DNA from 4 places in the Rhizobium sp. SRI_017 genome. Region 1 is predicted to be linked to each of the others. Evidence: predicted binding sites of a transcription regulator. Region 1 holds the regulator's gene; each other region holds the start of a gene.
The links. Region 1 encodes LexA, which represses DNA repair genes until DNA is damaged. Its sites were predicted from a motif close to TGTTCNNNNTGTGTTCNG; they were not measured.
Positions count from the first base shown of each region.

Region 2: parE (DNA topoisomerase IV subunit B) is a predicted target of LexA. The motif match lies at 4,997-5,014, and genes of this name have one in related genera.
Region 3: AC2YI2_RS04820 (ImuA family protein) is a predicted target of LexA. The motif match lies at 3,630-3,647, and genes of this name have one in related genera.
Region 4: AC2YI2_RS04020 (2'-5' RNA ligase family protein) is a predicted target of LexA. The motif match lies at 2,745-2,762, and genes of this name have one in related genera.

Region 1 covers NZ_JBYCZP010000004.1:228,981-236,445, forward strand. The annotation lists gene AC2YI2_RS11295 (ABC transporter permease) at 1-900, shown strand, start outside; gene AC2YI2_RS11300 (BMP family ABC transporter substrate-binding protein) at 935-2,005, shown strand; gene AC2YI2_RS11305 (acyltransferase family protein) at 2,069-3,247, opposite strand; gene fcl (GDP-L-fucose synthase) at 3,285-4,217, opposite strand; gene gmd (GDP-mannose 4,6-dehydratase) at 4,222-5,295, opposite strand; gene lexA (transcriptional repressor LexA) at 5,584-6,300, opposite strand; gene AC2YI2_RS11325 (hypothetical protein) at 6,682-7,014, shown strand; gene AC2YI2_RS11330 (LysR family transcriptional regulator) at 7,029-7,465, opposite strand, start outside.
Region 2 covers NZ_JBYCZP010000003.1:469,743-477,207, forward strand. The annotation lists gene AC2YI2_RS10020 (hypothetical protein) at 1-504, opposite strand, end outside; gene AC2YI2_RS10025 (hypothetical protein) at 669-947, shown strand; gene AC2YI2_RS10030 (transglutaminase-like cysteine peptidase) at 1,040-1,639, opposite strand; gene AC2YI2_RS10035 (PilZ domain-containing protein) at 2,174-2,788, opposite strand; gene parE (DNA topoisomerase IV subunit B) at 2,894-4,930, opposite strand; gene AC2YI2_RS10045 (alpha/beta hydrolase family protein) at 5,073-5,951, shown strand; gene AC2YI2_RS10050 (hypothetical protein) at 5,955-6,689, opposite strand; gene AC2YI2_RS10055 (caspase family protein) at 6,700-7,465, opposite strand, start outside.
Region 3 covers NZ_JBYCZP010000002.1:7,976-15,440, reverse strand. The annotation lists gene AC2YI2_RS04840 (hypothetical protein) at 1-146, shown strand, start outside; gene fba (class II fructose-bisphosphate aldolase) at 319-1,383, shown strand; gene AC2YI2_RS04830 (low temperature requirement protein A) at 1,446-2,726, opposite strand; gene AC2YI2_RS04825 (class II aldolase/adducin family protein) at 2,828-3,481, opposite strand; gene AC2YI2_RS04820 (ImuA family protein) at 3,658-4,416, shown strand; gene AC2YI2_RS04815 (Y-family DNA polymerase) at 4,337-5,851, shown strand; gene AC2YI2_RS04810 (error-prone DNA polymerase) at 5,848-7,465, shown strand, end outside.
Region 4 covers NZ_JBYCZP010000001.1:798,331-805,795, forward strand. The annotation lists gene ybaK (Cys-tRNA(Pro) deacylase) at 1-287, opposite strand, end outside; gene AC2YI2_RS04010 (arsenate reductase) at 290-643, opposite strand; gene AC2YI2_RS04015 (GGDEF domain-containing protein) at 810-2,018, shown strand; gene AC2YI2_RS04020 (2'-5' RNA ligase family protein) at 2,059-2,685, opposite strand; gene AC2YI2_RS04025 (methylated-DNA--[protein]-cysteine S-methyltransferase) at 2,855-3,418, shown strand; gene AC2YI2_RS04030 (methylated-DNA--[protein]-cysteine S-methyltransferase) at 3,428-3,943, shown strand; gene AC2YI2_RS04035 (Lrp/AsnC family transcriptional regulator) at 4,021-4,581, opposite strand; gene AC2YI2_RS04040 (MFS transporter) at 4,630-5,814, shown strand; gene AC2YI2_RS04045 (hypothetical protein) at 6,029-6,250, opposite strand; gene AC2YI2_RS04050 (hypothetical protein) at 6,378-6,722, opposite strand; gene AC2YI2_RS04055 (NAD(P)-dependent oxidoreductase) at 6,731-7,465, opposite strand, start outside.

The DNA of each region.
Region 1 (7,465 bases):
CTGATCACCATCATCACCGCCTCGACGCCGCTGCTCTTGGCTTCGATCGGCGAACTGGTGACGGAACGCGCCGGTGTGCTCAATCTCGGCGTCGAGGGCATGATGGTCATGGGTGCCGTCATCGCCTTTGCCGTGTCGTTGACATCAGGCTCGCCGCTGCTCGGTGCGCTCGCCGGCGCGCTTGCCGGGGTTGCGATGTCACTGCTGTTCGGCTTTCTGACGCTCAGTCTGGTTGCCAATCAGGTCGCGACAGGGCTCGCGTTGACAATTCTCGGGCTCGGTCTGTCCGGCATGATCGGCGAGTCTTTCGTTGGACAGCAGGGCACCAAGCTCGGCGCCTTCCTGCCGGAGGTTTTGAAATCCATTCCCTTCGTCGGCCCGGTTCTGCTCGGCCAGGATCTGATCTTCTATGTCTCGATCGCACTGGTGATCGGCGTGAACTATTTCCTGTTCCGCACCCGCGCCGGCCTCGTATTGCGCTCGGTCGGCGACAATCACGGTTCGGCGCATGCGCTCGGCATCAATGTCATCGGCATCCGCTATCTCGCGGTAATGTTCGGCGGCGCTTGTGCCGGCCTTGCTGGAGCCCACCTGTCGCTGGTCTACACGCCGCAATGGGTGGAAAACATGACCGCAGGGCGCGGCTGGATCGCGCTGGCGCTTGTCGTCTTCGCATCGTGGCGGCCCTACCGCCTACTGGTCGGCGGTTATCTCTTTGGAGCGGTTTCGATCGGCCAGCTTCATGCCCAGGCCTTCGGCATCGCCATACCGTCGCAGTTTCTGTCGGCGCTCCCCTATGTGGCGACGGTCGTCGTGCTGATCGTGATCTCGCAGAATCGCCGCCTTACCCAGATCAATACACCGGCTTCGTTGGGCAAGTCCTTCGTTCCGGATCGCTGATAGAATGAAAACAACGTCCAAGAGAGGATCAACAATGAAGAAACTGCTTCTTTCCCTCGCCGCCACCGCGGCCATGATCGGTGTTTCCACCATCGTCCATGCTGCCGATCCGCTGAAGGTCTGCTTCCTCTATGTCGGCTCCAAGACCGATGGCGGCTGGACCCAGGCCCATGAACTCGGCCGCCAGGAGCTGATCAAGGCGATGGGCGACAAGATCACCACCGAAGCGCTTGAAAACGTGCCCGAGGGCCCGGACGCCGAACGTGCCATCGAACGTTTCGCGCGCTCGGGATGCCGCCTCGTCTTCACCACCTCCTTCGGTTTCATGGACCAGACCCTGAAGGTCGCCGCCAAGTTCCCGGACGTGAAGTTCGAACATGCGACCGGCTACAAGACCGCCGACAACGTCGCGACCTACAATTCGCGCTTCTATGAAGGCCGCTACATCCTCGGCCAGATCGCCGCGAAGATGTCCAAGACGGGGACCGCTGCCTACATCGCTTCCTTCCCGATCCCCGAGGTCGTGCAGGGCATCAATTCCTTTGAAATCGGTGCCCGCTCGATCAACAAGGACTTCAAACTCAAGGTCATCTGGGTGAACACCTGGTTCGATGCCGGCAAGGAAGCCGACGCCGCCAAGGCAGCGATCGACCAGGGCGTCGACATCATCACCCAGCACACCGACTCGACCGGCCCGATGCAGATCGCCGAAGAGCGCGGCATCAAGGCTTTCGGCCAGGCCTCCGACATGATCAAGGCCGGTCCGACGGCGCAGCTGACGGCGATCAAGGACACCTGGGGCCCGTATTACATCAAGCGCGTCCAGGCCGCACTCGATGGCAGCTGGAAGTCGCAATCGAGCTGGGACGGCCTCAAGGACGGCATCCTGCAGATGGCGCCGTACACCAACATGCCAGACGACGTGAAGAAGATGGCCGAGGAAACCCAGGCCGCGATCGAAGCCGGTACGCTCAAGCCCTTCACCGGTCCGATCAACAAACAGGACGGCACGCCTTGGCTTAAGGACGGCGAGAGCGCCGACGACGGCACGCTGCTCGGCCTCGGCTTCTATGTCGAAGGCGTCGAAGGCGACCTGCCGAAGTAAGGCGATCAACCCTACAAACAGAGAACCCCGTTAGCGATGGCGGGGTTTTTCATTGGCATTGCGTCAGGCAGGATTCTTCTCGGGCAACGCCGCATCGGCCTTGGGCTTTTGGAATCGGGACGCAATTCGGCGACCCAGCGCTATGCCCGGCTCCTCGATGAGGCGATAGCAGAGCCATGCGGAACCGTAAGTCAGCACGCAGGTCAGGGCCAGCGCTGAGACAAAGCGGGGCAGAGGCGTCATATCAGGGAAGCTCAGCGCCAGCCAACCGCAGACCGGCAGCATGACCAGTAGGTGGATCAGGTAGACGCCATAGGAGACATCGCCGATCCAGCGGCTGAACGGATTGGAGAACACCTTATCCAGAACGCTGACAGGCCCTTGCAGCAGGCCCGGCAGGCGGTCCTTGTAGAGCAGCGCCAGGAAGCCGAGCACGATGCCGATCTTGATGGCGCGATGCATTGCCGAGCGACCGCCGCCGAGCGGCACGAAGATCACGGCAATCGCGCCCAGGATCAGCAGCCATCTCCACTTCGCATCGGCCTTCAGCGTCATCGCCATCAGCATGCCGGCGGCAAAGAGGTGGAACTTCATCGGTAGCATCGAATAGGCGCCGATGACGAAGCCGCTGCGGTCCAGCCAAGTCCCGACGAGTGCCATCACCCCGACCAGCAGCGCCATGCCGGCAACGCGGCCCAGCTTGAGCACGGCGATCATCAGAAAAGGCAGGACGAGATAATACTGCATCTCGAGCCCGATCGACCAGTCGGGCAGGGCGGTGCGGAAATTATGCGTCCAGGTCGCGCCGAAGACGAAGCTGACATGCATCAGAATATTCGTCAGCGACTGGTCGAGATAGCGGTCGGCATAGCGCGCCTGTTCCTCGACGCCACCGGGCATGATCGAGGCGGCATCGAGGCGCGCCTGCCAGAGCTCTGGTCCGAAATACAGGGCGACGGCGAGGCAGGCATAGTAGAGCGGCGCTATGCGAAAGAAGCGCCTGACCCAGAAGGTCTTCCAGGTGTCGGGCGCCATCCAGGGCTCGCGGGTCTCCCGTGCCTGGTAATGATAGGTCATCAGGAAGCCGGAGATGATGATGAAGAGCTCGACGGCCATGTCGGGCTCGGCAAGGATCATCAATTTGTAGCCGGTGAGGAACATGGCGTGACCAACCACGACCCAAAGGGAGGCGATGCCACGCAGCCCGTCGAGAAATGCCAGTTGGTGCCTGCTCTCGGCCATGAACTCTCCAGTCGTAAGGCCGGCTCGCTTGCGCGGTTCAGGCCTTGTTGTCGAGGAACCAGCGGTAGACCGCACTGATCCCGTCCTTGAGCTCGATCGAGGGCTTCCAGCCCATGCCCCGCAACTTGTCGGCGCTCATAAGCTTACGTGGTGTGCCGTCAGGCTTGGTCAGATCGTGCTCGATCGTGCCCCTGTAGCCCACGGCGTCACAGACCATCTGCGTCAGCTCAAGTATGGTCACGTCCTCGCCCGAGCCGATGTTCACATGGCCTGGCGCCGAATGGTTCTTCATCAGGTGCACGCAGGCATCGGCGCAATCATCAACGTGGAGAAATTCACGGCGCGGCGTGCCGGTTCCCCAGATGGTGATCGAGGGTGCGCCGGACAGCTTCGCCTCATGCGCCTTGCGGATCAGGGCCGGCATGACATGCGAGGAATTGAGGTCGAAATTATCGCCGGGGCCATAGAGATTGGTCGGCATGCCGGAGATGTAATCCGAACCATGCTGCTTGCGAAAGGCATCACAGAGCTTGATGCCGGCGATCTTGGCGATGGCATACCATTCGTTGGTCGGTTCCAGCAGTCCGGTCAGCAGAGCGTCTTCGGTGATCGGCTGTGGTGCGAACTTCGGGTAGATGCAGGACGAGCCGAGGAACATCAGCTTCTCGACACCCACCCTGTGGGCGCCGTTGATGATGTTGGCCTCGATCATCAGGTTGTCATAGAGGAAGTCCGCCGGATAGGTGTCGTTGGCGAGAATGCCGCCGACCTTGGCGGCTGCCAAGAACACCGCATCCGGCCTGGTCTTCTCGATCCAGGCAGTGGTTTCGGCCTGGTTCCGCAGGTCGGCATCCTGGCGAGAGGCGGTCAGCACCTCGCAGCCTTCGCTGGCCAGCCGCCGGACGATGGCGGACCCCACCATGCCGCGATGGCCGGCCACCCAGACCCGCTTTCCTGTTAGCGAATACATCGGCTCAGGCTTCCTTCATCACCGTGGCGGTCTGCATGACCTTGAGGTCTTCATTGACCATCTCGCGGCAGAGGTCGCGCACCGAGGTCTCGTGCTTCCAGCCAAGCTGCTGGTGAGCCTTGGACGGGTCGCCGATCAGGAGTTCGACTTCGGTCGGGCGGAAATAGCGGGGATCGATCTCGACCACGATCTTGCCGGAAAGCTGGTCGTAGCCTTTCTCCTCGACGCCCTGGCCGCGCCATTCGAGATTGATGCCGACATCTTCGAAAGCCCAGTTGATGAACTGGCGCACTTCCGTGGTCTCGCCGGTCGCGAGCACGTAATCGTCCGGCTTGTCCTGCTGCAGCATAAGCCACATGCCGCGGACATATTCGCGGGCATGGCCCCAGTCGCGCTTGGCGTCGATATTGCCGACATAGAGCTTTTCCTGCTTGCCGAGGCGGATGGCGGCGGCGGCGCGGGTGATCTTGCGGGTGACGAAGGTCTCGCCGCGCAGCGGGCTCTCATGGTTGAACAGGATGCCGTTTGAGGCATGCATGCCATAGGCTTCGCGGTAATTGACCGTGATCCAGTAGGAATAGAGTTTTGCCGCGGCGTAGGGCGAACGCGGATAGAATGGCGTCGTCTCGCGCTGGGGGACTTCCTGCACGAGGCCATAGAGCTCGGAGGTCGAGGCCTGATAGAAGCGGGTCTTCTCTTCCATCTTGAGAATGCGGATCGCTTCCAGCAGGCGCAGCGTGCCGATGCCATCTGCATTTGCCGTGTATTCCGGCGTCTCGAAAGACACGCGCACATGGCTCTGCGCCGCAAGGTTATAGATCTCGTCCGGCTGCGCTTCCTGCACGATGCGGATCAGGTTGGTCGAGTCGGTCATGTCGCCGTAGTGCAGGATGAATCGCTGGTTCTCGACATGCGGATCCTGGTAGATGCTCTCGATGCGGCTCGTGTTGAACGAGGAGGAGCGGCGCTTGATGCCGTGGACGATATAGCCCTTTTCGAGAAGAAGTTCGGCGAGATAGGCGCCATCCTGGCCGGTAATGCCCGTGACGAGCGCAACTTTTCTCTTCTCAGTGCTCAATGACGTCTCCTGTTGAACGCAATCCGTGGGATGTCTCACCCGTTGGCCTTGGCGCTAGTGGCCGATTGGGGCGGCAAAATGTCAGAACCCGGTCGCACGGCAAAGAGGCGATCCGGAAACCGGAACCGCACCGGCGAAAGCTCGAAGACCTTGAAATTTCTGCCCCTGCGGCCTTCCATACCGAAGGTCGCTAAACACTGCAATCGTCCTGTCTTGCAGACAGACGAAAGCCCGTACGCTGCCTGAACGCACGGGCTTCAGAAATGTTCCGTCGACGCGCTTGCGTTATCAGTGGTAGCGGCGGATCAGCCCGACAAGCTTACCCTGGATCTTGACACGATCGGGGCCGAAGATGCGTGTCTCATAGGCAGGGTTCGCGGCTTCGAGGGCGATCGAAGCGCCCTTGCGGCGGAACCGCTTGAGCGTCGCTTCCTCGTCGTCGACGAGTGCCACCACGATGTCACCTGGGCTCGCAATGTTGCCATTGCGGATGATGACCGTATCACCGTCGAGAATGCCGGCCTCGATCATCGAGTCACCCCTGACCTCGAGCGCATAATGATCGCCTGCGCCGATCATGCCCGCAGGCACGGCAATGTCGTGCGTGGTATTCTGAATTGCTGAAATCGGCACACCGGCGGCAATCCGCCCCATGACGGGGATCGACACTGAACCATCGGCATCATCGTTGGCTGACGGTCGGGGTGATGCCGGGGCAGGCGTCTTGCCGAGCGAACCCTCGATGACGCTGGGTGAAAAACCCTTGGTGGGCTTCACGCTCGGCGAATAGGCCTCGGGCAGCTTGATGACCTCGAGCGCACGCGCCCGGTTTGGCAGGCGCCGGATGAAGCCGCGCTCCTCCAGGGCAGTAATCAACCGATGGATGCCGGACTTGGACGCGAGATCGAGCGCATCCTTCATCTCGTCGAAAGATGGCGGAATTCCCGACTCCTTCATCCGCTCGTGAATGAAGAGAAGCAATTCCTGCTGTTTTCTGGTGAGCATCGTCTATCCCCGGGCAGAATCGGTGAAACAAATCTGGAACAAACACTATATGTTCCATGTATGTTCTGCAAGGGTTTAAAATTTGCTTATATCTGCATGGATCAATAAGAATATTTCGCACGCCGAACTACGCGGCGCTCGCGCGCCCCGTAGTTCGGTTTTAGACCTGTCAGATGGCGGTGAAGTCGCTCGCGTCTATCTCAGTCGGCTTGATGCCGATGAGAAGGATGTCACCGCCGACAAAGCCGACAAGCGCGCATTCTTGCCAGACTTCGCGAGCGTGAAATCCAGTCCGTTGCCGCGAAGGTGAAAATGTCCGCACCCTTGCCGCCTGTCAGGGCGTTGGCAGCGCCTCATCATCCCCGTCGCTGAGGTGAAACAATGGGCGGAACCGCCTCAAGGATCGACATATGCCGGCACGATGTCGAGCTTATCGCAGGTCCCTGGCTTGGTCGCCCGCATCCAGCGGGCGGACCGCGTGCCAACGCGAGACTTGCCGATCGCATCTGTGACAGGATCACCAAGGCGGTCGCGGCTCTCGATCCTGTCTTCAGTGGCAAGAATTATGGAATTGGCGCCAGCGTCGACGTCAAGTCGATCACTGGCGCGGCGCAATCCGTCTCCAAACTGGTGTCGGCGGCCGACAAGGCCTGCTACGACGTGAAATCGCGCCGCAAAGGCCAATGGGTCTCGGCCGACGGCGCAGCCGCATAAATCCCCGCCAGTGACTATCTCCGTCCATCGGATGCGATCTGCAGCCGTGGATCGGCACGCAACCGTCGCGCCGCGAAATCGACGAAGGCGCGAAGCCGTGCCGAACTCTCGCGTCCCTCTGCATGGACAATATGGATGGGCACCGGCTCGCGCTCGTAGTCCGTGAGCACCGGAACAAGCTGGCCGGCAGCGATCGGTTCGGCGACCTGATAGGACTGGAAGCGGGAGATGCCCCAGCCGCTCAGCACCGCCTCGATCACAGCATCGTTGGTGTTGCAGATGAAGCGCGTGGAAATCGCAACGCGGATCGAGTCGTCCCGACCAAATCGCCATTCGGATCCGCCGAAAATGCCATCGCGCCCGATAAGTCGATGCTGCGCGAGCTCGTCGGGTACGTGCGGAATGCCCGCACGGTCAAAATAGGCGGGCGATCCGCAGACGACCTGCCGGA
Region 2 (7,465 bases), on a different contig from region 1:
ATCGCCGAATCCAGACTTTTTCGACAGGCTGTGAATCGTTAGACCCGCCGGCCCCGCCGTTGGCTCGCCTGCAAAAAGCTTCGAATAGATTGGCTCGACGCGCCCGGACATGTCTCGTGACATCACACTTTGAGAGAATTCAGCGAAGATCAGGCGATCGGATCGATGCGGGTCCGAGAAGATGGACGCGGTGTCTCGGCTATAGCCTTCAAGATTGGGCCAGGAAAGATAGATGCTGACCGACTCGGCGCTGCCGCTTTTCCTCTGCGTTTCGAAACGGATCATATTGGCGGGGAGGGTGAGCGTATCCTGGCCGACAATAATGTGATGGATTTCGCGCGACTCGGTATTGCCGCCGAGCACCAGTTCTTCACCGAGTTGTTTGCCGACGACACTGAGCGCGGAGGCGATTGCGGCGAGCAGGCCGATCACCACGGTGATGCGGAACAGCAACCGGTTGGAAATCAGTGGCTCGGGAGCTTCATCATCTGCGGCGGATGTCATCTCTATCCCCGGATATAGCGCGGCCCAAAAGATGCCCGCGCTGCCCTGTGTCAGACTGACGCAACAGTGGATGGCATGGTCCTTGCTCTTGTCGGTTCAATCAAACCGGTTAGGGTTAAGCGATGGTTAACGCGGGTGATCTTTTCGTATGTGTGGTGGCTGGCTTGGCGATGCCGCTTGCTATGCTGGATGGCTTCAAGGCGTTTGCGGGGTCGGCGCTTCCCAGCCAGGGCGTTGGGTTTCAGTTCGAACGGCGACCGCTGGTCTGGCTTCTGGCGCTCCTGCTCGGTCCGGGTCTGTTCGCCGACCGCATGCTTTCGGCCTGGCGGGAGGGGGAATTGTCGCTAGCCGATTGCGTCAACGCCTTCTTGATCACGCTTGGATGGGCGGCGATCTACGGCTTCGTCGTCCTCAGTCTCGTGAAGACATTGTTACCGGCATAAAAATGCCGGTCCCGGGGGATACGGGACCGGCAAGAGGGGCTCAGCCGGGGACGGGATTGCGGGGATAGGCCGAGCCCGCAGGGAACTTTGACTTAGTCGACGCTACCGACGACCGGCGTACGATCGTCTTCGATCTTCACCCACTGGGCAGCATTCTTCGACGACTGGCGCTTGAGGAATGTGTATTCGGTATCCGACCAAAGCAGGACCTTGTTGCGCATATTGTCCAACACGAAGTCGCCTCGATCGGTGCGGACGACCAGGACGGCATGGCCGTCGCCATTCGGCTGCAAGACGACGGTGATCAACAAATCTGACGGCGAGAATCCTCGCTGGACCAACATCTTCTGCTTGAGAAGCACATAGTCCTCGCAGTCACCGACGGTGGTGGGCATCACCCAGCGCTCTTCGACACCATAGATTTCCTGGTCGGTCAGCGGCTCGATCGTGCTGTTGGCGGTATAGTTCACCTTGAGCAGTGTCTTCCACCTGGTTTCCGTGAGCTGGATCGGACCATCGTCGCTTATCGCTCCGCAGCTCCTGGGATTGGACTTGCAGTATTCATAGTGGCCGATCGGCGGATTGGTCTTGCCTAGGGTCAGCATGTTGGCCGGTGTTGCCGCGAGCGCTGCGGTCTGTGCAGCGGCAAAAAACGTGGCCGTCAGTAGTCCCGTCAGGTAAGTCTTTGTCATTGGTTGTTTCCCCGTTGTGAGGAAACAATGGCACACAGTTTTTTATGTGCGCCAAAAATGGATAGTACAAATAAGTATTGTTTTGAGTACTATAAGAATAAATCTTGAGGTTTATTTGATTATATATTTATTACACTTTTCGATCAATTGGACTTTGTTTTTATTCAAATTTTAGCAGCCGGGAATGCCGGACCGGGTGTGGCTCCGCGGCCTCATTTCCAGTTGATTGAAATCATTATGAAATCCGTGGAGACGATCGCGGGTGGTGAAGGTGAAAGCGTGGCGCCGGCAGTGCCGATCAAGCCTGCGGCGTCGCCCCGACGAGGTCCTGGACCTATGAAAAAGCTCGACGATGCCGCCTGACAGACGTCAGATCGGATGCGCGTCGGTGCAGTTCAAGGCGAAAATGAGGCCTGAAATGGTGCGAACTACGGCAAGTTATGATGAACGGAGTATTGCCGGTACGGTCTGTCAACGGCCTGGAGACAAAAAAGCCGGCGCAAGGCCGGCTCTTCGTTCGATAATGAGGCTGCTTCACATCAGAAGCTGCAGGCCTTCTTTCGACAGGACGTTGGCAAACTCGATTGCAACGCCTTCCTGGAAGTGACGGACGACACGGCCGCGCATATTGCCCAGGCGAACGGGGGTACCGAGCGCGGGACGGACATCGATCTCGACGGCGGCGCCGGACATGGAGAGGTCGATGATCTTGCAGGGATAGGCGCGGCCATCGTCGAGATTGAGTTCGGAGCGAGCGTTGCGCGGCGCGATGCGCTCGTGGCGGCGATCTTCCGGCAGATTGAATTTGTGCTTGTTGGACAGCCAGGTCAGCTGTGCGGAAAGCTTCTCGCGCTTGCGGTCGGTGACGTGCAGCTTGCAGACGAAGCCGTGGTCGACATGGCGGACAACCGTGCATTCCAGCCGGCCGATATGATCGACATAGGCAACCACACGCTCGCCGAGGGGCGGGAAGGCGGTGCACTGGAACGCAACGTCGGCGGGCGACATGTCGACTGCCTTGCAATCGTATTCGATCTGGCTCGTGAGAAGCATCAGCCTGCCACTGAGGTTGACCGTCACGCGTTGCGTGGCGCCATCGTTGACCTGGGTGCGAGATGACGTCGATGCTGCACTGGAAAAGGCCGACATTATAGAAGAATCCAATTCTGCTTGTGCCGAAAAGGATAGACTCTCTGGGTTAACGCGGGGTTTATTTCTGGCGCCAGAGGGCCTCCAACGGGGCCCACAGGACTGTCAGATATCGAGATTCTCAACGAATACCGCCCGCTCCTGAATAAAGCGGAAGCGAGCCTCGGGTTTGGTGCCCATAAGGCCATCGACGGCTTCGCGCGTTCCCTCGAAATCCACCTCGTCAATGTCGACGCGGAGCAGCGTCCGGCTGCCAGGATCCATCGTGGTTTCCTTGAGCTGCTGCGTCGACATTTCGCCCAGGCCCTTGAAACGGCCGATCTCGACCTTGCGGCCCTTGAACTCCGATTCCATCAGTTCCGCCCGGTGCGCATCATCGCGGGCATAGAGCGTCTTGGCGCCCTGACTGATGCGATAGAGCGGCGGGACTGCCAGAAACAGGTGGCCCTTGCGCACCATCTCGGGCATCTCCTGATAGAAGAAGGTAATGAGCAGCGAGGCAATATGTGCGCCGTCGACATCGGCGTCGGTCATGATGACCACGCGCTCGTAGCGCAGGTCTTCCTCGCGATATTTGGAGCGCGTGCCGCAACCCAGCGCCTGAATCAGGTCCGAGATCTGCTGGTTGGCGCCGAGTTTCTCGCGGCCGGCCGAGGCGACGTTGAGGATCTTTCCGCGCAGTGGCAAAATCGCCTGATTGGAGCGGTTGCGCGCCTGTTTCGCTGTGCCACCGGCCGAGTCACCTTCGACGATGAAGAGTTCGGCGCCGTCGGCCGAGTTCTGCGAACAGTCAGCGAGCTTGCCCGGTAGACGTAGCTTGCGAACCGCCGACTTGCGGTTGACTTCCTTTTCCTTACGCCGACGCATGCGCTCTTCTGAGCGTTCGATTACCCATTCGAGCAGCTTGCTGGCTTCGTTGGGATTGTCGGCGAGGTAGTGGTCGAAGGGGTCGCGGAGGACGTTTTCGACAATGCGCTGCGCTTCGGCGCTTGCCAGCCTGTCCTTGGTCTGGCCGACAAATTCGGGTTCGCGGATGAAAACAGACATCATGCCCGCTGCGGAGATCATCACATCATCAGTGGTGATGTTGGCGGCGCGCTTATTGCCGGTCAGATCGGCATAGGCCTTGAGACCCTTGGTCAGCGCGATGCGGAAACCGGCCTCATGCGTGCCACCTTCGGGTGTCGGAATCGTGTTGCAGTACGAATGCAGCATCATGTCGCCGCCGTACCAGGTCACGGCCCATTCGACCGAACCATGGCCGCCACGTTCCGTCTTGCCGGCGAAGATCTCGCGGGTGACAGTGAATTCCTTGCCGATCTGCGCCGCGAGGTAATCCTTGAGGCCGCCGGGGAAATGGAAGACGGCTTTTTCAGGCGTCTCTGTGCCTTCGACCAGTGACGGATCGCAGCTCCAACGAATTTCGACGCCGCCGAACAGATAGGCTTTCGACCGCGACATGCGGAAGATGCGGCCCGGGTCAAATTTGGCATGAGCGCCAAAGATCTGCGGATCGGGATGGAAGCGCGTGCGTGTGCCGCGGCGATTGTGGACGTCGCCCAGTTCTTCGAGCGGACCTTGCGGCACGCCGCGCGAGAAGCGCTGGCGGTAGAGGCGCTTGTTGCGGGCAACTTCCACTTCGACAAAATCCGAAAGCGCGTTGACGACAGATACGCCGACGCCGTGCAGGCCTCCCGATGTCTCATACGCCTTGCCGTCGAACTTGCCGCCGGCATGGAGCTTGGTCATGATGACTTCGAGCGTCGACTTTCCGGGCACCTGGGGATGGTTTTCGACCGGAATGCCGCGGCCGTTGTCGGTCACGGTGAGAAAACCCTCGGCATCGAGGCTGACTTCAATGAAGTCGGCATAGCCGGCGACCGCTTCGTCCATCGAGTTGTCGATGACCTCGGCGAAAAGGTGGTGCAGCGCCTTTTCATCAGTGCCGCCGATATACATGCCCGGCCGCATGCGGACCGGCTCGAGGCCTTCCAGCACACGGATCGAGGACGCGCCATAGTCATCGCCAGCCTTGGCGGGCGGTGATGGAACAGGTGCCACAGCCGGGGCGGGCGTCGCCGCCTTGGGCTCCGGCTTGGGTTTCTCGGGCATGTCATCGAAAAGATTCAGTGCTTGGCTCATATGTACATTGGCGTCTTTTTGAGTGCCGCGAATCGCGGAGAGTTACCATTGTTAGCGCTATAATACGCGAACATATAGAGAATGGCGTGTGCGGCGCTGGCGTGGCAAGATGCCAGAGCGCTCAAGCAAGCCCGGAGGTATGATGTCCACAGAACGTTTCGCGTATCGGCTTGTCGCTACGATCCTCATGGCCATCGTAATGACCGCGCCCGGCGCTATGGCCACCGAAATAGGCGGTTTCAAGGACGATCTGTTTGCCTATCCCGGGATTCTGGAAGAGGCCGACAATGGCGCCTTCCTCAAGATCGACTACGACAAGATGCGCGACATCCACAAGCGCGACGACGATCCCGAGCGGCGCGTGAAGGGCAAATATGTCTCCACAGGCGTCCGCTGGTATCAGAATTTCGAGACGATCGAGACCGGTGGCCGGTCTGTTGATGTCTTCGAGGTCGGAAAGCTGAAGAACGCCCGGTTTGCCGTGATTTTTGTGCATGGCCGGGGCGGGGACCGCAAGCTCGGCGCCAATGATTATTCCTTCGGGGGCAATTTCAACCGGCTCAAGAACCTGGCCTACAAGAACAACGGGGTCTATTTCGCACCGTCGGCCCGAGATTTCGGTGACCGGGGGGCGGCGGATGTCGAAGCGCTGATCGGATATGTCAAAGCGTCGGCTCCGCAGGCGAAAATCGTTTTGACCTGTGCCTCCATGGGCAGCTTCATTTGCTGGAAGATCACGGAGAGCGCGCAAATATCGAGCATGCTGTCAGGCATGATGATATTTGGCGGCCCGGCCAATCCCGATTTCCTCAAGAGCCCTGCGCATGCGGCGAAGTTGCCGATGTTCTTCAGCCACGGCTCCGACGACACCGTCTACCCCTGGGCCAATCAGTACGGGCTCTACAGGACGCTGATCGCGAAGGGTTACCCGACGCGGTTCGTGCTCTTCAACACGGGTTCGCACGGCACGCCAATCCGCATGACGGACTGGCGCCTGACGTTGAACTGGATCCTCAACTGACAATCAGCCCGAACGCAGCAGAGTCTTGGTCGAATCCACCGCTGCCGAAATCTGCTGGTAGTGCGCGTAGCGGCGCTCGGAATTCTCAGCCGACCGCAGCAGCTGGGTTGCGGCTTCCTCGACCACGGCATTGGCTTTCGCCATTGCGTTGGGCAGGGCAGCGCGCTTGACCGCGCGATAGGTCCTGCGAGTCCTGAAACGGGGATTGGCGCTGCGCGGAACTTCGAGACGGGGCGCTGAGCGGTCCTCATATGTCGACACGATGCTGGCCAACTGGCGGCTGGCGCGGCGCAGGATCCGCTTGGCGTCGCGATTTTCCGGCCTGTCCGCCATGCGGGCGATGGTCATGTCGATGCCCTGCCGCAAGCAATCGATCCGATAGACCTCGTCGTACTTGCGGCATTCGCGGCGGATCGACTGCAGATCCCGAACGATACGATCGGTGTCGAGTCGCTCGTTCTGTGTCATGCGCTCCGGGTGATTGAGGCCAGACGGACCGTTGCGGTCGGGCCGACCGCCATTATTACCGCCGTCGTTCCCGCCATCGGTGCCGCCGTCCGTATCGGGGTCACCGGGATCGACGGACTGGATTTTCAGGAGCAGGCTCGAAATCGCCGCATCATCGAGCGCGACACGGGGGGCCGGAATGCCGGCATAGACCGGTGTGACGCCTGAGAAGGCCAAGCTTGCGGCCAGTATGACCCTCGGTATGATCGTCGCGTCCATTTGCCCCAGCATTCCTATCTCCTCATTGCACCGTTTCACCAAAGGCGACACGCATGCTGCGCTGCGTACCCTTGCCTATGGCACCGTCGATCTTGCCCGCATAAAGTTTGTTCTTGGCAAGTTCCGCCTGCAGCGCCTTGCGTGTCGCCGGCTTGAATTGATTGGGGTTGGTCTCGAGCTGATCGAGCACATCCTTCACACCCGTGCGGAGCGCAGCATAGAGATAGCGGCCGGCATCGTCGGGTGTCTTGCCCTCGACCGCACCGTCATCGATCAGCGCAGCGACATTGTACATGGCCTGTGGATGGCGCAGGTCGGCGGCCTTGAGGAAGAGCTCGACGGCCTTCTTCTTGTCCTGCTTTTGGCCGACGGCACCCTGATAGTAGAGGAAGCCGAGGTCGTTGATTGCGTCGGCAAAGCCGAGCTCGGCAGCCTTCTGATAGAGCGATACCGCCTTGGTCACGTCCTGGTTGGTGCCGATGCCCTTCTCATAGAGCTTGGCCAGTTCGAACATCGCTTCCGGATCGCCCTTGTCGGCTGCCTCGGTGAACATCGCGAAAGCGCGTTCCGGCTTGAAGCGCGCCTTGTCATTGGCCGAAAGCGACATATAGCCCAGGCCGAGCATGGCGCGCACATTGCCGTCGCTCGCAAGCGAGGCGAGCTGCAGTTCCTGGTCAGGTGCGAGCGAACCCCAGGCCGTCTTGCGGTCGGTCAGGGAGGCGACATTCTGGTCGGTGCCCGCAAGGAAGAAGGGTACGCCCGATAACGAGCCGTAGAAATGCGGTTCT
Region 3 (7,465 bases), on a different contig from region 1:
TCATGATCGGACTCGTCTTCCTGACGGCGTTCCTGATCTCCAGCGCCAGCATTTTGGGCCTGATACTATCTATCGTCGGCTTCAATGCCGGCCTTGCGACTTTCGGCCTGGGCCTGTTCCTGACGTCGGGCGGATCAACCCACTGAGACCGTCTGACAGCGGCACCCTGCGCTTTTCGCATGCCGCCGTAATTGATTTTCGCATTTGCAAAATAACTGAATATTCGGCTGCGGCATTGACCGGGCCCGTGGTTCCGGCAATATCGCACCCGCCAAACCTGCTGTCCAAGGCAGGAACGAAGAAGGGAAGGAGCTCGCGATGGCGCGTATCACATTGAGGCAATTGCTCGATCACGCCGCGGAACACAGCTATGGCGTTCCAGCATTCAATATCAACAACATGGAACAGGGCCTCTCCATCATGGAGGCCGCTGCGGCGACCAATTCGCCCGTCATTCTTCAGGCCAGCCGCGGTGCGCGCTCCTATGCCAATGACATCGTGCTCGCCAAGCTGATCGATGCGCTGGTCGAGCTTCATCCCGAGATCCCGGTCTGCATGCATCTCGATCACGGCAATAACGAAGCGACCTGCACCACCGCGATGCAGCATGGCTTCACGTCGGTCATGATGGATGGCTCGCTCAAGGAAGACGGCAAGACGCCCGCCGACTACGCCTATAATGCCGGTATCACCCGCCGCGTTACCGACATGGCCCATTGGGGCGGCGTGTCGGTCGAAGGCGAGATCGGCGTTCTCGGCTCGCTCGAGTCGGGCGAAGGCGAGCAGGAAGACGGCCACGGCGCCGAGGGCGTGCTGAGCCATGACCAGCTTCTCACCGACCCCGAACAAGCCGCCCAGTTCGTGCGCGACACCCAGGTCGATGCGCTCGCCGTCGCCATGGGCACCAGCCACGGCGCCTACAAGTTCTCCCGCAAGCCCGACGGTGCGGTGCTGGCGATGAATGTCATCGAGGAAATCCACCGTCGTCTGCCCGACACACATCTGGTGATGCACGGCTCGTCCTCGGTTCCTGTCGAGTTGCAGGAGATCATCAACAAATATGGCGGCCAGATGAAGCCGACCTGGGGCGTGCCGGTCGAGGAAATCCAGCGCGGCATCAAGCACGGCGTGCGCAAGATCAACATCGACACCGACAACCGCATGGCGATGACCGGCGCGATCCGCAAGGTGCTGACCGAGAACCCTTCGGAATTCGACCCGCGCAAATATCTTGCGCCCGCCATGGCCGCGATGAAGAAGCTCTGCATCGAACGCTTCGAAGCCTTCGGCACGGCCGGCAATGCCGACAAGATCAAGGTGATCTCACTCTCGGAAATGGCCAAGCGCTACAAGTCCGGCAGCCTGGCGCCGAAGATCGCCTGATTACGGCGCGACTGAGCGAAAACGTTCAACGCGGCCTCGCAAGGGCCGCGTTTTTCTTTGCCTCAACGCACAGTCCCGCTCTTCTCGATATCGCGCTCCAGCGCTTCGGCCTGATGCCGATGACCGAGAACTTCATAGCCGATCACGGTGACGATCGGTGCGAACATCAGGATGATGAGCGCATAGGTGAGGTTGAGCCCGGCCGCCGCCGCGGCAATGGAGGCCGCGATCACAACCAGCGTGGCGGCGATGAGCCAGGCGTGAAAGCGGTCACGCTCCCCGACGAGATAGGTATAGAGCGCATAGATCGCCGTGAGATAGACGAGTACCGGCACGGCGACAGTGAGCAAAGTCGCCACCGGTCCGATATGCGCCTTGTGATCGATATAATAAGCCGCGACATGCAGCCCCGCCCCGGTTGCCACGATCGCCGCGAAGATGATCATGTGGCTATAGCCCCAGACGAATGAACGTTCGCGGTGCATATGCAGCACATGGGCGCTCGGCATGATGTAATAGACCCACCACATGGCGAAGGTCAGCCCCGTGCCTGATATGCAGATCAGTGCCGCATCCACGGTCCAGCCCTGGCCATCCACGGCGGCCGACAGGCTCGCCACCGTGCCGACCACGCCCTCGCCCAAGGCGATGATCGCGAGCAGGCCATAGCGCTCGACGATGTGATGGGCATGCCATGGCGTACCGCCGAACCGCCTCTCGGCGATATAGGGACCGGTCATTTCCACGACGACCAGGACCGCCGACATGAGGAATGTCACCAGCAGCGAGAAGTCGATGAAGATCAGGACGACCCAGCCGAGTTGCGCGATGGTGACCGCGACAACATAGGCCATGCAGGCGCTCCGTCGCGCCGGATCCTGTTTCGCGGCCCTCAGCCATTGGAAGATCAGCGCTACCCGCATGATGACATAGCCGAGCACCATGATGCCGTTGTCGAACTGCTGACCTTGTTCGATCGAGGCGAACATCCGCGGCAGTCCGATGGCCAGCACGATGACGCCGATCATCTGCACCATGGTGACCGTTCGAAAAATCCAGTCGTCGGTGTCATAGGCCGAGGCGAACCAGGAGAAATTGATCCAGGCCCAGCATATGGCGAAGCAGGCGAAGCCGAAGCCGACCAGTGCGGTGAAATAATGCGCCTCGGCCAGGGCATGGGCGAATTGCGAGGCGGCAAGTCCGAAGGCGATGACGAAGGTCAGATCGAAGAGCAATTCCAGCGGGGTTGCCGTACGGTGCTCCTCATGCGGATCACGGCCGCCCATGGCGGTGGCGTGATGATGGAGCTCTTCCGGCGTCGGCGGCTTCGGGGTGGACGACATTCTATTCCCTCTCTTGTCAGGGGCGAGAGTAGTAAGCCGCAAATGCGACGGTCAATATACCGGTCGCAAGGCCGGCCCTTATCCCACAGGCTAGGTCCAGCCTATTTCTTGCCTTGATGGCCGTAGCTGCCGAAGCTCTCGACGACACCAGCGATCTCGTCGTCGGGCAGGATCACCGGTCCGCCTATCAGCAGCGTGTGGTAATATTGCTTGGCGATGGTCTCGAGCTCGATCGCCGCCCACATCGCCTTGGGAAGGCTGGAGCCGGTCGCCAGCATGCCGTGATTGGCCATCAGGCAGGCGCTGCGCCCGTCGAGTGCCTTGAGAACGTTGATCGAAAGCGCCTTGGTGCCATAGCGTGCATAGTTGCAGACCCGGACATTGTTGCCGCCGAACGCCGCGATCATGTAGTGGCAGGCCGGGATCGGCTTGCGCGCCATGGCGAGGATCGTGGCATAGGTCGAATGGGTATGGACGATCGAACCGACCTCCGGCCGCGCGCGCATGATGTCGAGATGGAAGCGCCATTCGACCGAAGGCTTCTTCGGCCCCTCCCAGGCGCCGTCCGTACTGTCGACGGCGAGAGAGGCGATCATCTCGGGCTCCATCTCGTCATAGGGAATGGCGCTCGGCGTGATCAGCATCCGGTCGCCATGGCGCACGCTGATATTGCCGGCCGTGCCCTGGTTCAGCCCCGTCGCATTCATCTGGCGGCAATGGTCGATGATCGACCGGCGGATGTCCAATTCACTCATGGGGGTCCTCAATATCGGAGTCGTTTCAACACCATAGGACAATCACACCGGATCCGGCACGCGCAAATTCCGACTCTCCGCACGATTCCAACAAGTTACCGAAATGATTCTGCTTTTGCCGCCAGGATCGGAAGACTCCGCTTGTCAATGTTCTCTTTTTGTTCTAGTTTTTTCGAATGTCCATTCCTCTTGATCCAGCGGCGTTGCGTCTCGTGCGGGTGACCGAAAAGGCCCCGTCCGATCTCACATTCGACGGGTTGCGAAAAGCCATTACCCCTGCCCCACTGATCGAAGTGATGCCAACGGCCTATGGCGACCACGTCTCGGCGCTGGGCTTCGCGCTTGCCTGGGCGCTGATGGCATCCGAAGGCGGGCTGATCTTCTGGGCGGCGCCGGAAGAGGATTTCTTCGAGGACGGGCTGCCCAATGCCGAGGGGCTTGCCCAATTCGGCATGCCGCTCGAACGGCTCCTGCTCGTCCGCGCCCAATCGCAGAAGGATGCGCTCTGGGCCACCGAGCAGGCACTCTCGACCCCCGGCATCTTCGCACTCTGTGCGATCACGCCGTCGAAGAAGGGATTGAGCCTCACCGATACCAGGCGGCTCTTGCTGATGGCCGAGCATTACCGCACGCGATGTCTGCTGCTTCGGCTCGATGCCGCTGGATCGAGTGCCGCCCGCGCCCGCTGGCGGGTCAGCGCCGCACCCAGCCCGGGCGAGGAGGATGAACTCGGGCCGCCTGCCTTCTCCGTCCATCTCGCCCGCAATCGCGCCGGTCCCCACGGTCTCTCGTTCAATCTTCGCTGGAGCGTTCACGATCATGCTTTCCACCTCCTGGAAGACCGGATCACGCTTGATGTCCCGCTGGTTGGCCCTGTGGCTGCCGAGGCTCCCCTCAGATCGGCTGATCCGCTCCGGTCAGGTCTCGCCCGGTGACAAGCCGCTGATCGTCTATGCCAAGACGGGCAATGCCTACACAATCACCTCGCTCGATCGCCGGGCCTCTGCGCTGGGCCTCCGGGTCGGCATGCCGGTCGCCGATGCGCGTGCGGTGCAGCCGCATCTCGTGGCGGTCGAGGCCGACGAGGAAGCCGATGGCATGCTGCTCGACCGGATCGCCAGCTGGTGCGACCGCTATTCCCCCATCGTCGTCAAGGATCCGCCGCATGGGCTGTTCATCGACCTGACCGGCTGTTCACATCTCTTCGGCGGCGATGGCGCAGTGCTCTCGGATATCGAGAAGCGATTGACGAAGCAGGGCTTCATCAGCCGATCGGCCATCGCGCCGACACCGGGCGCCGCCTGGGCCATGGCGCGCGCCGGCCGCGCCCGCCTCGCCGACGAGGACACACTGGGCGATATTCTCTCCCCGCTCCCCGTCACAGCCCTTCGGCTCGAGGACAGCGCGATCACGCTGATGAAACGGCTTGGACTCGAAACCATCGGCCAGATCATGAATGGGCCGCGCAAACCCTTCACCGCCCGCGCCGGCAGGCATGCCATGATGCGTCTCGACCAGGCCTTCGGCCGGACGCGAGAGGCGCTGACACCACACCGCCCGCCGCCCGAGCAATTCGCGCTTCGCCGGCTGGTCGAGCCTATAACAAGCATGGAAGCGGTCATGACCGTGGCGGAGAGCCTGACCGAAGAGCTCTGCAGCCGCCTCCGACAGGATGGCAAAGGCGCGCTGATTTTCCGCCTCCATCTCTTCGGCGTCGACAACCGGACGCGCGCGGTCGAGCTCGGCCTCAGCAGGGCCGAAAGCGATCCCGGCATCGTGCTCCGCCTGCTCGGCGAACGCATCGGCCTGACGCCCCAGGCGCTGGACGCCGAATTCGGCTTCGACGCGATCCGCCTCGACGCCCACGAGATCCTGCCCGTCATCCTCCGCCCGATCGATCTTGCACCCGTCTCCATCCGCGACCGGGAGGCCGAGGCACGGCTGGTCGACCGCCTGGCCATCCGTCTCGGTGACCAGAGCATCGGCCGCCCCTCGGTCCGCCTCGTCCATGCCCCGGAGCGCACCAACCGCTGGACCAAGCTGCCGGTGGCCGCCAATGCACCGCCCCTCGCCGAAGACGGCGTGGTCCGGCGCCCTCTCACCTTGTTCCGCAAGGCCCAGCCGGTCACCGCCATCTCCCCCATGCCGGATGGCCCGCCCAAACGCTTCACCTGGCGGCGCATTGCCCACGATGTCATCCGTGCCGAAGGCCCCGAGCGCATCGCCCCCAACTGGCTGCGTGCGCCTGATGACCGGACGCGGGATTACTATCGCGTCGAGGACAAGGATGGCCGCCGCTTCTGGCTCTACAGCGAAGGCCCGCGCGACGGCATGACGCCGCAATGGTACCTGCATGGCATCTTCCCATGAGTGGCTTCGTCGAACTCTGCACCACGACCAACTTCTCGTTCCTGCGGGCGGGATCGCATCCGGAGGAGTTCGTCGAGCAGGCTTGGGCGCTCGGCTATACCGGCATCGGCATCGCCGACCGCAACACGGTCGCCGGCGTGGTGCGAGCCTATGCCAAATCGAGGGAGATGCATGTTCAGGCAAAGGCCGAAGGATCAAGCCAGACCGTCAAGCTTGCGATCGGCGTCAGGCTCGTCTTCCGCGACGGCACGCCCGATATCGTCGTTTATCCCAAGGACAGAGCAGCCTATGGCCGGCTTACCCGCCTGCTGACACTTGGCAACGAACACGCACCAAAAGGCGAGTGCTGGCTGACTTTCAAGATGTTCCTTGAACATGCCGAGGGGCAGCAGGCGATCGTCATCCCCGATCTCGCCGAAGGTGCGCTACCAGAGCAAAGGCTTCGGGACGTGCTCGCCGCCATCCGCAACCGCTGCCGTTCGGTCTGGCTTGCCGCCCGCTTCGTTTTCGATGGCGAGGACAGGCGCAGGCTTCGAATATTGAGCGACCTGGCCTTCGAAACCCGCGCCCGACTGATCGCGACAACCGAACCGCTCTGCCATGTGCCGCAACGGCGGGCGCTGCTCGACGTCATGACCTGCATCCGCGAAAAGACCACGCTGGAGGAAGCCGGCCGCCTGCTTGCCCCCAATGCCGAACGGCATCTCAAGCCGCAAAAGGAAATGGAGCGTCTCTACAAGCTCGCACCAGGCGCCGTGGCGGAGACCGAGCGGTTCCTGAGCGGGCTTTCCTTCAAGCTCGACGATCTCAAATTCAACTATCCCCTGGAAACAGTCCAGGGCTATGGCTCGGCCCAGGAAGCGCTGGAGGACATGACCTGGAAGGGCGCAGCAAAGCGTTATCCCGGAGGCATTCCCGACCAGGTCTCGGCCACCGTCAGACGCGAACTCGATATCGTCCGGCATCTCAAATATGCGCCCTATTTCCTCACCGTCGCCGACATCGTCCGCTTTGCCCGCTACGAGCGCGGCATACTCTGCCAGGGGCGCGGTTCGGCCGCCAATTCCTCGATCTGCTATTGCCTTGAAGTCACTGAAGTGAACCCGGCGAAGAACAAGCTCCTCTTCGACCGCTTCATCTCGACCGAGCGAAACGAGCCGCCAGATATCGACATCGATTTCGAGCATGAGCGCCGCGAGGAAGTCATCCAGTATGTCTTCAACAAATACGGAAACCGGCGAGCCGCCCTGACTTCGACCCTGATCTGTTATCGTCGGCGCAGCGCGCTGCGTGATGTCGCCAAGGCCTTCGGCTATTCGGAAGACCATATCATGGCGATCTCGCGTACACTGCATTGGTGGTCGAAGGGGATCAGGCAGGAAGATCTCAAGGCACTGGGCCTCGATCTCGACGACAGCAAACTGTTCATATGCCTGCAACTGGTCGAGGAATTGCAGGATTTCCCGCGACATCTCTCCCAGCATGTCGGCGGCATCGTCATCACCCATGACAATCTCGACGAGATCGTGCCGATCCAGAACGCCCGTATGGACGACCGCATCGTCGTCGAATGGAACAAGGACGACCTGCAGGTTCTCGAAATCCTCAAGGTCG
Region 4 (7,465 bases), on a different contig from region 1:
GTCACTTTTTCCGCCATCGGCGGCTTCATCATGTTGGCCGACTTGCCCTTGAAGGCAGCGGCGAGCTTTTTCATGCTCACCTCCCTGTCGGACGGAAGCACGACGCAAACCGGCTTGCCATCGACCTCGGCCATCAGGGTCTTCAGCACGATCGACGGCGATACGCCGAGCGACTCGGCCGCCTGCATGCCGATGCGGTCGGCATCGGGATCATAGTCATAGGCGATGACATCGAATTTCGCACCAGCGGCGGCGAGCGCCAGGGTGGCGCGCGTGGATTTGGACATGGTCAGCTCTTCTGGAAGATCTCTGCATATACCGCCGGCTTGAAGCCGTTCATTACTGTGTCGCCCAGGACCAGGACCGGGCGCTTGATCATGGTCGGCTCGCGGGTCATCAGGGTGATCGCCCGTTCTTCGTCGAGGTCCGCCTTGTCGGCATCGGGCAGTTCCTTGAAGGTGGTACTCGCCTTGTTGAGCACCTTTTCCCAGCCCACGCGGTTGCACCAATCCCGGACGACGGCGGCATCGATCCCTTCGGCGCGATAGTCGTGGAAATCGTAGGTGACATCGTTCGCCTTCAGCCAGTCGAAGGCCTTTTTCATCGTGTCGCAGTTCCTGATACCGTAGATCTTCGCCGTCATTGCCATGCCTCATGCGCCTGCCCGTCCATAGCACAATCGGGCGGCTGGAAAAGCGCTGATCCGGCACTATCGCATTGCCGTGTCAGGGCCTGGATTTAGTGATTGTTAAGCATCCCCGCCTACCTTGCCCGGCGCCGCCTCCATCTGCGCGGCCATAGGACCTATTATGGCTTCGACTGCCCTTGCGCTGCTGCTGCCGGCCACCATGGCCATTTGCGCCGCCGCCCTCCTGATGATTTCGCGCTTCAACGTGCCGGCTGCCTTCGCCTGGGGCGTGGGCTTCGCATTTTGTGCGGCGGGCTTCGCGACTCCGGCCACGCCTTTGCCGGTGCATCTCGCCGCGCTCATGAGCGACTTCTTCTTCGTCGCCGGCTTCCTTTTCCATGCCGAAGCGTTCCTCACGCATTTTTCGTTCCCGCTCTATCGGCGCGAGCGGGTGGCCTTTGCAGCCATCTATCTGATCATGAATTTCTATGTCGTGCTGAAGCTCGAGAGCCTGCATCTCGAACTGCTTCTCAACGACATCGCCACCTCATGCCTGCTTGGCTTTGCGCTGGTGCGGGTGATGCACCATGCCCGCACGCCCGCCGACCGCGCGGTCGTCATGACCGGCAGCGTGGTGGTGATCGATACGCTGGTCCGCGTCCTCGCCTTCGTCTATTTTGCCAATTCGACGGATCGGCTGGAAGAATTCACCCAGTCCTCCTACGCCCAGGCGATGCAGATCACCACGACGCTGATCGGCCTCGTCTATGTGCTCTCGATTGCCGCAGCACTTGCCGATCGCGTGATCCGGCAGTTGCGCGATGCGGCCGAGCGCGATCCGCTGACAGGCCTGCTCAATCGCCGCGGTTTCGACCGGGCGGTCGCCGATCTCAGCCAGGGCGGAAAGGTCGCCGGCGCTGTGGTGACCTGCGACATCGACCATTTCAAGCAGGTCAACGACCAGTTCGGTCACGCAACCGGCGACCGCGTCATCCAGGCGCTTGCCCAGGCCCTGCGGCACGGCTTGCCGATCCAAACGATTTCGGCCCGTTTCGGCGGCGAGGAATTCGTAGCGTTTCTGCCGCATGCCAGCCTCGCCGAAGCCGGCATCCTGGCCCAAACGCTGCGGGGCCGCTTCGCCGCGCGGGACTGGCGCCACATCAATATCGACCGGCAGATCACCGCGAGCTTCGGTGTCGCCGCCGTCGCCGACGACGAAGAGTCGGCGAAGCCGGCCATCAAGCGCGCCGACCGGGCACTCTATGACGCCAAGGCCGCAGGCCGGAACAAGGTGGTCTGGGACGGCGGCAACTACGAGCCCGGCAGCGCCATCGTCGATATTCAGCAGGTCCTGAAGGATGAGGCACGGCGGGCGGGCGACGGAACGTGAACGTCTCCCTTCGCGGTATCCGCCACGCGCATCGAGAGCTCTAAGCGTCAGGCAGCTTTTCCTGCGGCCACAGGAATTCATGGCTCCCCTGCCCCACCAGGCTTCGGACGAGCCAAAGTCGATCGACCGTCCAGTTGATCGGCCTCGACAGATGCTCGGGCATGACCGGCTTGTCGTAATGGATCAGCGTCATGTGGACGAGGAAGTCCTCCTGAAACCCGTGCGGCAAGGCGCCCAGCCCGTCGAGCCTGTCGGCCAAACCCAAAACCACGGAACGAAGCGCTGGATTGGGTTCGGTCGCGGCAAGCGCGATGGGACGACTTGAGCGGCTCCGCAGACTCACGACACTATCGAACTTGATTTCGAACGGCTCGAAACACACGCCATAAATCGCCGCCCTGGCATCGTAGATCAGGCTCTGCTCGAGGACCGGAGCATGGTCCAGGCCAATCAGGCTGATGTAGAGGCGCCGGTCGGACAGGGGCTGGCGGTCGATGCGATAGAGGTCACGGTAGTCGCGCGCAATGGCTTGGGCAGCCGCCGCAGTGGTACGGTCCGGCCGGGCGGCGATGAAGAGATCTTCGCCACCGGAACGGTCAGCCCATTTGCGTGACGCCTGCGGTTTTGCCGGGCTGCCGAGATCGAAACCTATTTGATCATTGGACATGCGAGCGCTCCCTCTTCTGGACGGTGTTCCGTCAAGCTATCCAGATTTTCGATTGCGTCAAGAACAAAACAGGAACATTATTCTGACGAGATGCCTTTCCCAAGAATCGGGTTGAAGGTCAGCGCGCCAAGCACGATCTTGAGGGGGAACGAACGGAAGGATTCGAGCCATGAGCCGGTCGAACCGAAATTACCAGATTTTCGAGACCGCCGCCGGCTGGTGCGGCATCGCATGGAACGAGGCGGGCATCGTCCGTTTCACCCTGCCGACATCGAGCGAGGCCAGCGCGGAGCGCTCGATGCTGCGCCGCATGCCCGAGATCACGCGCGCGGAGCCGCCGGCCGACGTGCAGAATACGATTGCCGACGCCCGGCGCTATTTTGCAGGGGAAGAGATCGACTTCTCGCATGTCCGCCTCGATCTCGGGCCGCAGGATGCGTTCTTCGCCAAGGTCTATGATGCGGTTCGCCGGCTGGGTTGGGGCGAAGCGACGACCTATGGGGCGGTGGCCAAGCAGCTCGGTGCCGGGCCGGAGGCTGCACGCGACGTCGGCCAGGCCATGGCCAACAACCCGATCCCCCTGATCGTGCCGTGCCACCGCGTGCTAGCCGCAGGCAAGAAGATCGGCGGCTTCTCGGCCCCCGGCGGCTCGGACACCAAGCGCCGCATGCTGGAAATGGAAGGCGTGGACGTCACGCCGCCAAAGCCGGTACAGCAGTCGCTGGCGTTTTAGGCTGCGCTGGTGCTGCTGCATTTCCAAACGATCGAGCAAGATCATGCCATCGGTCCGATCCACATCGTGGCCGATGGCGCCAGGCTGCTTGCCATGGAATTCGGCGACGTCGAGCATCGGCTGATGCCGATGCTGCGGGCGCGATACGGCGCCGATATCAGGCTCGAAGCAGTGGACGACCTGCATGAGATCGTGGCTACCATCCGCACCTATTTCGATGGTGATATCCATGCCATCGATGCACTTGCCGTCGATGGCGGCGGCACGGATTTCCAGCGGCAGGCGTGGGGCGCGCTTCGCAGAATCCCGCCTGGCGAGGTCAGGACCTACGGGCAGATGGCAGCCCTACTTGGACGGCCGAATGCGGCCCGTGCCGTGGGAGCGGCCAATGCGCTGAACCCGATCAGCCTTGTCGTGCCGTGTCATCGCCTCGTCGGCAGCAATGGCGCCCTGACCGGCTATGGCGGCGGGATCGAGCGTAAGCGCTGGCTGCTCTCGCACGAGCGGCGGTGGACGAACGTCTGACGCGCCGCTTAGATCGACGATCTCGACCGACCGGGTTGCTCTTTGCCGTAAAGGCTGCGCCGGGCCGCCAAGTATCATCAACGTCGATTGCCGGCGAATATGCTGTCGTCGTCATCAGGCTTCACGATCGGCGGCCAGTCGCTGGTGATGCCCGGCTGCACCGGCCGTTCGATATAGGTGGAGAGCACAACATAGCTCCGCGTCGCCTTGACGCCGGGCGTGTCGTAGAGGCGCGCCAACAGGCCTTCAAGCGAATGCGTGCTGTCGGTACGCACCTTGAGCAGCATGCAGGTGTCGCCGGCCACCGAATGGATCTCCTCGACCTCGGGATGCTCCTCGATCGCCAGCAGCGCCTGCGTCTTGCCCCAGCCGGTCGTGTCGACATGGACGAAGGCGAGCAGGGTCTTGCCTACCGCTACGGGATCGATCATCGCCGACACGCTCCGGATCACGCCGGAACGCTTCAGCCGCTTGACCCGCTCATGCGCCGCTGGCGGCGAAAGGCCGACACGATCACCGAGGTCGGCGTAGCTGATCAAGGCATCCTCGACGAGAACACCTAATATCTTTCGGTCCATCGCGTCGATTTCGCGCTCCGGCACCCGCCGCCGCCGAATGTCATCTGTATTTTGATCCATATCGACATTTCCTCTTGTTGCCGAATTTCATTCTGCAATTATGCGCTAATGACGAACTCTGATCAATCCATTTCCCACCAGACCGTAGGCCGGACACGCATCCCGCCCTTCGCCTTCGTGCTGACGGCGTGCATAGGCGTGATCGGTTCGAACTCGCTGGCGCTCGGTCCGATCGCGCCGGAAGTGGCCCAGAGCCTCGGCACAGACGTGCCCGCCGTGATGACGGCATCGGCAGCCTTCGGCCTCGGCACGGCGGCGAGTGCGATCTTTCTCGGGCGTCTGATCGACCGCCACGGCGCGCGCCGCATGCTGGCAGCCGCGCTGCTCATCTTCACCGCAGGGCTTGGCGCCAGTGCTCTGGCACCGGCACTTTCGATACTGGTCACGGCCCAGCTTCTTGTCGGCATTGCGGCCGGCATTGCGCTGCCCGCGATCTACACGCTGGCCGCGGTGGTTGCGCCGCCCGGACGCGAGAGCGAGACGATCGGCGTCGTGCTGACCGGCTGGACGCTGAGCATGGTGGCCGGTGTTCCGCTGTCGGCGACCATCGCCGATTTTGCTGGCTGGCGCACCGTCTACATCGTGGTCGCGGCCACGGCGATCCTTGCCTTCATTGCCATTCGCTTCAAGTCGGTGCGGGAAGAGGTTAGAGGCCCGGCGACTTCGCCGCTGGCCGCGCTCGGCATAAGCGGTGTCGTGCCACTCCTCGCCGCCTGCGCGGCCTTCATGGCATCCTTCTACGGCGTCTATGCCTATGTCGGCGACCATTTGCACAGCGCACTCGGACTGCCGCTCAGCGCCAATGGCCTCGTCGCGGCCTCCTATGGTCTCGGCTTTGGTGGTGCGGCTTTCCTCGATCGCCTGATCGATCGCTTCGGTGCGAAGAGGCTGTTGCCGCTCATCTTCCTGATCGTGGGCGGCGTCTATCTCGCCATGGCGGCGGGGAGCGGTTCCTATGTGGGAATGCTCGTCGTGGTCTTCTTCTGGGGCCTTGCCAATCATTTCGGCCTGAATGTGCTGATCATGCGGCTGACCGCACTGGATCCCAGCCGCCGCGGCGCGATCATGGGCTTGAACAGCGGCGTTACCTATCTCGCGCTTTTTGCCGGCACCGTCAGCTTCGGCCAGACCTATGCGCTGGCCGGCTTTGCCATCCTGCCGCTGCTTGCTGCGGCGTTGATGCTGCTGGCCGTGCTCTTTGCCAGGCTCGCGCCGAGCGACTCATTCTCATAGCTGTGGCTGGACCCGGCGCGGCGACCCAGCCACCGCCCCCGCACCTCATAGAAGCAGGTAACGCTCGTGCCGATGAAGGTGAAGGCCTGGTTGCCGGATTTCGTGGTGTCGGCATCGATGGACTTGGGGTGAGCCGATCGCGCTGGCCGCCGGGCCTTATTGGGAAGAAATGGGGACGATCAGTCTCGGTCGGGCTCCGGTCAACGCAAACGATTCAGTGATGCAAGGCGCGTTCGCGATCCTCGGCTCGTGGATTGTCCTCACGACCGGCATCACCGGCAGAATTCTGCGCCAGGTGTTCGATGAACTGCTCGCTGGCACGTTCTGCATCTTCTCGCGACGAGAATGGCCCCTCAAGCAGATGCGCTTGTCCATCGGCTATCAGAAGCGCATCACGCGTGACCAGATTGAAGAATAATTTGGGTTCGTCCAGCATCATCGGCTCCTTGCCTCAACTGATGATGCCTGCTTTGCGCGGACGAGGTAATTCTAAGATCTTGGGATATTGCGCTGCAGCAAGGCGGTGGGCGGCGGGTGGGGCCGCGGGACCCTCAGTGAAGGGCTCACGCCGGCCGATAGATCTGCGCCACCACCGCTCCGGGAAAGGCCATCGAGCTCACCAGCGTGAGGGACGTTGGCGTGGTGAGTTCGCAGAACAGCGGCAGGCCTGTGCCCAGCATTACGGGAGCTACGATCAGGGCGAACCGGCCGACCAGTCCCGGGGCGACAAGACTGCCCAGGAAGCTGCGGCTGCCCGTGCTTATCGGAGAAGGAACGAGAATATCGTCGTTTTGCCATGCCCCTTTCATGGAGAACCTGTGCGCCGCTCGCAGACACCATTTGCTTGGCGGAGTGCCCGACACCCAGAGGGTCGCCAACGCGACCTGCGGGCCACGCAGATCGTTCATACATATCCCTATGCTTTGTTCTGCGTCGCCTCGCCGACCACCAGTTCCGTTCCGGCGAGCAACTCGGCAAAACGGGCCAAAGCTGTATGATCCTGGCCTCGGCCGAGCACTTTCTGGGCGCCGGACCAGAGATCCAGGCAAAGTCCGGCGAAAGGAGCCGGCGTTTCGGTGGTTCGTGCGACCCCGAGCGCAATGCCGAGATCCTTCACCATCAGGTCAAGTCCGAATCCTGCATCGAATTTCCGGGACAGGACGAATTGCTTGAATTTCTTCTGGGTCGAATTGTTGACGCCGGTCGAAACGTTGAGGACATCGACCATGAGAGAGGGATCGAGGCCAAACTTCTGGCCGATCAGCAGCGCTTCAATCCCGATGAGAAAGCCGCCAGCGCTGACGAGGTTGTTGAGCGCTTTCATGGCATGCGCGGTGCCGACCGAGCCGGTTCGGATGATCGACGATCCCATTGCCCGCAAGACTGGTTCGGCTTCGGCGAAGCCCTCGTCTGGTCCACCGACCATGATCGCAAGTTCACCGGTCGCGGCTCGCGCCACGCCGCCCGAAACCGGCGCGTCCATCATGAGAATTTTCCGCTGGGCGGCGAGCCGGGCAAATTCGCGGGTCATATCCGGCGCGCCGCTCGACATTTCCAGAACGACGGCGCCTTCTTTGAGGCTTGCGATGGCGCCGTCGCTTCCGAACAGCACCGAGTGAACGATGGCACTGCTCGGCAACATCGTAATCAA